2 regions of the Shewanella morhuae genome follow, and region 2 is predicted to be linked to the other one. Evidence: predicted binding sites of a transcription regulator. Region 2 holds the regulator's gene; the other holds the start of a gene.
The links. The regulator ArgR, encoded in region 2, controls arginine synthesis, uptake and breakdown. The targets are predictions, from matches to a motif close to ANTGAATANNTATTCANT.

Region 1: the regulator ArgR is predicted to act here: its motif matches at 1,669-1,686, upstream of C9I43_RS13305 (aspartate aminotransferase family protein).

What each region holds. Positions count from the first base shown of each region.
Region 1 covers NZ_PYSG01000002.1:2,935,495-2,938,923, forward strand. The annotation lists gene astA (arginine N-succinyltransferase) at 1-97, opposite strand, end outside; gene C9I43_RS13305 (aspartate aminotransferase family protein) at 224-1,441, opposite strand; gene C9I43_RS13310 (HDOD domain-containing protein) at 2,241-3,386, opposite strand.
Region 2 covers NZ_PYSG01000002.1:3,151,775-3,155,203, forward strand. The annotation lists gene C9I43_RS14265 (thiol-disulfide oxidoreductase DCC family protein) at 177-575, shown strand; gene mdh (malate dehydrogenase) at 671-1,606, opposite strand; gene argR (transcriptional regulator ArgR) at 1,901-2,371, shown strand; gene C9I43_RS14280 (Dyp-type peroxidase) at 2,462-3,397, opposite strand.

The DNA of each region.
Region 1 (3,429 bases), 220 kb from region 2:
CATTCACGGGTAATGACGTAAAACCATGACCAGACTCTTCAGCAATTTGATATAAAGCCTCAAAATCGCCAGCCTGAATAGGACGTATGATTAACATCTTAGTGTCTCCTCACTTTAGCTTGCCGTGCAGCAATCTTCCCCTCTTTAAAAGATAGGTAGTGGTGCACGCAAGTATTCCCTGACAAAAAAGGAGTGCGAATAAATTCAGCACTCCTTTGGTCATTTAGGCGGCAGCTATACTCGCCACAGCACGTTCAAAACGAGCTAGACCTTCAGCAATATCTGCCTCGGGGATTACCAGAGAAGGAGCGAAACGTACTACGTTAGCACCTGCCATTAGGCTCATTAAGCCTTCAGCGACAGAAGCCACTAAGAAATCGCGTGAACGGCCTTGGTATTGCTCACTAAGCACTGCGCCTAGGAGTAAACCTTTACCGCGAACTTCTGAAAAAACATGATACTTTTCATTGATTTTATTGAGGCCATCACGCAATAACTGCTCACGATGTTTTACGCCATTAAGCACTTCTGCCGTGTTCACCACGTCTAATACTGCATTGCCGATAGCACAAGCCAATGGGTTACCACCGTAAGTAGAACCATGAGTACCCACTTTTAAATGTTCAGCAATTTCAGCCGTTGTGAGCATCGCTGCGATAGGGAAACCACCACCGAGTGCTTTTGCTGTAGTTAAAATATCCGGCACTATGCAAGTACCCATATAAGCGTACAGTTCACCTGTACGACCCACACCAGTTTGTACTTCATCAAAAATGACTAGCGCGTTGTGCTTATTAGCAAGCTCGCGTACCGCTTTCAAGAATGCTGGATCAGCATCAATAATACCGCCCTCACCTTGCAGCGGCTCAAGCATGATGGCACAGGTTCTATCCGTCACTGCGGCTTCTAATGCAGCAATATCGTTAAAAGGTAAGTGAGTAATGCTCTGCGGTTTAGGACCAAAACCATCTGAATAGGCGGCTTGACCACCCACGCTAACGGTAAAGAAGGTGCGACCATGGAAGGCTTTATCAAAAGCGATAATTTCATCTTTCTCAGCACCGTGTTTTTCTAAAGCGTAACGACGAGCGAGTTTTAATGCGGCTTCGTTAGCTTCAGCGCCGGAATTAGCAAAATATACTTTTTCAGCAAAAGTACTATTAACTAATTTAGTCGCTAATTCTAACGCTGGCTCGTTAGTCATCACGTTGGATAGATGCCATAACTTTTCGCCTTGAGTCTTTAGCGCATTGACAAGAGCGGGATGGCAGTGACCTAAGCAATTGACCGCGATACCGCCAGCAAAATCGATAAACTCGTTACCTTCTTGGTCCCACACTCGGCTACCTTCACCACGAACGGGGATCACGGCTGCTGGCGCATAATTTGGTACCATAACGACATCAAACTGGGCACGGTCTAACTTTATATCAACGCTCATTTCTTCATCCTTTGTCTTTATTTAATAGCGACTAGCGCCATCAGGGTCCCATAAGTATCTTTATCTAGAGTTAGTGATACTGGGATAACTTGTGTCTATTAATAACTATTATTAGCGAAAATGTGATCAAAACACCAGTTTTTCACAAACACCTTCCACCTAACTTGGGTTCTAAATGCATAAAGATTGCGGTTTAGGAACTATACAAGCACTTAATACCGTGACTCTAAGCATAATTAGTCATAAAAAAGTTATTTACGCCTCGTTTTGCTAGTTATTCACTGAATATGAATAATTACAGCATTTTAACGAATCGACCATTAAAGCATAAAATGACTATTTTTCACTCTAATCTCAATGACTTCGACTAATCACCATCCAGAGGAAAAGCAGAGCGCACATTTGAGGGTAAACGCCCTAACGGCCTGCTTTTTAAGCTACTTACTTGGATGAACGTCGGCTTAGAAACGTGCTATTTTGACATCTCGTATCTGCTCTTCGTCAACTCACAGCTGCTCAGCAAAATGAGGTTAAAATAATGACAAACTACCCGCAATAAATGTTGCATAAACGGCGTAATTTACCGTCAATATACATTATGAGGATTTGGCAAGGTATCAAGCAGAAAGGTAAGTTTGGGCTTCTGACAGGTTATTATTAGGAGAGGTTAACGCAAGTTTTTCACTCGCGTTATAGACAAACAATACCGACTACTGGCATATCATAATGCATACCAGCTATTCGATATTGACTCTATCATAGGCAAACTGCGGTGAGCTAACCCATCATAAAAAGCCCATTACAGCAGATCTAAGCGTCGATAATTTTGCGCTTTCAAACGCAGCACTTCTTGTTCTGTTAACTCATAATAATCAAACATTAAACGCCTTTCTTGTGGGTCAATTTGGCGCATTTCTTCGAGTAAAACTACCTTTGCATAGCAATTCGCCCGCGCGACAATTGCCGCCTGAGGAGACAATTCTCGATAGGTTAATGTTTGATCTAGCTCTTTAAGTAACAATGTTAACGGACTTGTTTCAAACTTAAGTAGCTCTAATAGCTGCCAATTAAGTTTATGTCCGTGAGTTAGCACTTGCTCATACACGGCCTTAGCTGGAAACTCTGTGGCGATGACAGCATCATGTACTTCCTTATCACGGCTAATGCCAGCCTCCCGAATCCAAGTACCCCATGTGTGATCAAATAATCGAGCACTTAAACTTAGCACAACAGATGTCCCTAACTGATTAAGCAAAGCACTGCTGTAAACCAATGCAGAATCAGTATTATGCAGATGCGCTAATGCATTGGCCGCTATCCCACTAACTATGCTGTAGCGCCATAATTTACGGGTAGTCCACAACAACTTGGCATTAGCACTAGGCAGCCAATTACGCAGGCAAAAATAAGGGATAATTGTCCGCAGGTTTTCAATACCGATAAAATTCATCACTAATTTGATATCAGTAACACGTACATCAGAACTCTGGGGGCGACGTGCGCGAAAAGAGGGACTGTTGACCATGTTGGTCAAGTCGCGGCATAGCCAGCTTAAATTATTAATCAGCGGCCTTAAACGCGTTGCATCGAGATTTGGCGCCAGCAGTAATTCTAACAATAGAATTTGTGATTCATTGATATCTGCTTTAGCTAGTACTAATTCAGGTGACGCGAGTTGATGTTCAATCGCGTTATTTACCGTTTCGTGCAGTTGGCTTGATACCGCGTCAAACACTTCTTTGGCTTGAATTTGTTTCATTAACCGCGCCAAAATAGCTTCGCGTTCGACATCCAATTTATGGGCATCGGCCTCTAACTCTAGATCGAGGTCATCCAAAAGAGTCGGACTTGCTTTTTGCGAGCCGAGGATCAATTGCTGGTAGAGTCTGTGCTCTATCTCTATAATCTTTCCGGGCCTAACACCACCCGCTACCGAAATCGCCACTATCAATCTTTCCTTTATAACTAAAACATGAGTGACGCCAATA
Region 2 (3,429 bases):
AGCGTATTTTTTTAGATTTAATCTAACTGGAAGGCTAATTAATAATGCTGATCACGTCTAAAATTAGATCCAATCTCGCATCAACTGCGATCTAAAATCATTGCTGCTGCGTATAGGATAAGCTAAAGCTAAAGCTAAGCTCACGCATTAAGATTAAATTATCTGAGGTATCCCCGATGGAACTGCGAATTTTTTATGATGGAAACTGTCCATTATGTAGCGCCGAAATGCGTCAACTGAAAGCGCGCGATCCCGATAACTTAATTGCGCTAGAAAATTTAAATGCGCCAGACTTTAGCCAGCGTTTCAGTTATATCGATAAAAACTACGCTAATACTATTCTGCATGGCGAAACCGCAACCGGCGAAATATTACTCGGCTTAGATGTCACCTGCAAAGCGTGGGCACTTACGGGAACCCGTTCTTGGATACAATTATTACGCTTACCTATTATTAAACCCGTTGCCGATTGGCTTTACTTGCGCTTTGCTAAAAATCGTTATCGCATTTCTTATTTACTGACAGGTAAAGCCCGCTGCGACGATAATTGCCAATTGCCCACTAAGCGCCGCTGATTTAGGTTTAGAAAGCGTAAAACGCAGACATAAAAAAACGGAGCTCAAGGGCTCCGCTTTTAACTCGTTATAATCTAAAAAGATTATTCGAATAATTATTTAACGAAATCAACGCCTAGTTTGATATCGCCTTTCAGCGTATCTAACATAGAATCACGGGCGTTAGCTTCAAATGCACTCACTTCACCGTAAGGCAGTACTTTTTCAATACCGTTTTTGCCTAACAATACAGGTTGTGCGAAGAACTGGGCGTGTTCACTACCACCGTCAACGTAAGCACATTCAACGACGTTAGCTTCGCCTTGCAGACCACGAACCAAAGACAGACCGAAACGGCAAGCCGCTTGACCCATAGACAATGTCGCGCTGCCGCCACCGGCTTTAGCTTCAACCACTTCTGTACCCGCGTTTTGAATGCGAGTTGTCATGGTTGCCACTTCTTCATCAGTGAACGTCACGCCTTCAACTTGAGAAAGTAATGGCAAAATGGTCACGCCGCTATGGCCGCCGATCACATTCACTTTAACATCAGCAACGTTTAAGCCTTTTAATTCAGCAATAAAGGTTTCAGAGCGGATCACGTCCAGCGTGGTAATACCAAATAGACGGTTTTTATCGTAAACACCGGCTTTTTTCATCACTTCGGCTGCAATAGCCACAGTGGTGTTAACTGGGTTGGTGATAATACCGACTAAAGCAGTAGGACAAGTCGCAGCCACTTTTTCCATCAGGTTACGCACGATACCAGCGTTGATGTTAAACAGATCAGAACGATCCATGCCTGGTTTACGCGCAACACCAGCAGAAATCAGCACTACGTCTGCATCTACCAGCGCAGGCGTTGGATCTTCACCGGCAAAACCTTTGATTTCAACAGCGGTCGGGATGTGGCTCAAGTCAACCGCAACACCCGGAGTAACCGGTGCGATATCATATAGAGACAGCTTTGAGCCCGCAGGCAGTTGAGTTTTTAACAGTAAGGCAAGAGCCTGGCCGATACCGCCAGCAGCACCAAGTACAGCAACTTTCATAATGAACTCCGTTATTTCTCGGATATGTGTGACATGGATCTAATTTGCGTGTGCGTCACATTACTGGAATGTCGCAACAATTTCAATTATCCCTTAGTCGTGGAACAAAAGAATTTCGAAATAACTGATAGCTCACAAAAGAACAATGACTCGATTGCACATTTTAAGCCGATGATAATGATGCTGAGTCTGCTGCTTAGTGAATGTTTATTCAGCCAATTTGATTGTATGTTGACAATTTGTTTAAAAATATTCAAAATGGGCCTGTTTTTTTGAATAAAGAATAATAATATTATGCAGACGACCAAGAATCAGGATGACCTTGTTAGAGTTTTTAAGTCGATTTTAAAAGAAGAGCGCTTTGGCTCTCAAAGTGAAATCGTCATCGCCTTGCAAGCTGAAGGCTTTGGTAATATTAACCAATCAAAAGTATCACGCATGCTCAGCAAGTTCGGCGCCGTTCGGACTCGCAACGCTAAACAAGAGATGGTGTATTGCTTACCCGCCGAATTAGGCGTGCCAACCGCAGGCAGCCCATTAAAAAACTTAGTGCTGGATGTTGACCATAACCAAGCCATGATTGTAGTGCGAACCAGCCCTGGCGCAGCACAACTGATTGCCCGCTTATTGGATTCTATCGGTAAGCCAGAAGGGATTTTGGGAACGATTGCAGGTGATGATACGATTTTTATTTGCCCATCAAGCATCCAAGATATCGCCGACACCTTAGAAACCATCAAATCTTTATTCAATTATGCCGAATAAAAAAAGCACTTAATGCCTTGGCATTAAGTGCTTTATCAAAATGTAACTCTTACAACTCAACTACAACTCAACTTGGTCAGTCACAACAATTTACTCATCGAACTGCAGCATAAAATCTAAAGCGGGTACGAAGAAAGATGAACCCGTTAATGCCTTAGTAAAATGCATTAAATGATCATGATTACCTTCGCCATCACCAAATATCATGCTGTGTAGCATTTTTTCAAAATGTTCGGGCGTACGACAGCAAGCAATAAACATCAACCCCTGCTCTTTAAGCGATCCGTAGGGCATGCTCTGACGTAGGATTTCCATTGAGTTTCCGTCAGCATCTTTAAGATTCACCCGTTTTATATGGCTGGTGAGTGGCTTATCCTTGGATTCATATTCGATATTATCTTGTTTAGTGCGCGCGAATATATCTTCTTGTTTTTTAATCGGTAAGCGGTTCCACTTACTTAAGTTATGGGCATATTTTTGTACGTGAACATAACTGCCGCCCTTAAATCCAGCATCCTCATCACCAACCAGTGTGACTTCTTGACGATGGCGTCCCTTTGGGTTTTCAGTACCATCGACAAAACCGGTCAGATCGCGACTATCCATAAATCTAAAGCCGCGCTCTTCGTCCACTAATTCCACCAAATCTTCAAACATTTGGCTAATTTCATTGGCGACTAAATGCAGAATATCGTAACGGTCACAGCGAATATGTACATACAAATCATATTCGATTGCAGGTGCATCAAGACTCCCAGCTTGTATCGCAGGGAAAGGCCTTAACATTTTAGGGCGGGCATCGGTATAGAGGCTATCCCAGTAATTAGCGCCGATACCGACAAAACCATTGAATGCACTGTCAGAATACTGATCTGTCAGTTCGTAAATATACTGCGCTACGTTGGCAAGGCAGGGACGTAACTGCGACTCCACATTATCATTTGCATTAAACATCAAGTAGATACTATGTAAGTTTCCCTCTGCACACACACCTAACTGTTCACGCGGCATATTTTGAATATCCATTTGGTTGTGACCCTGTTCTAAATTCATTTTCG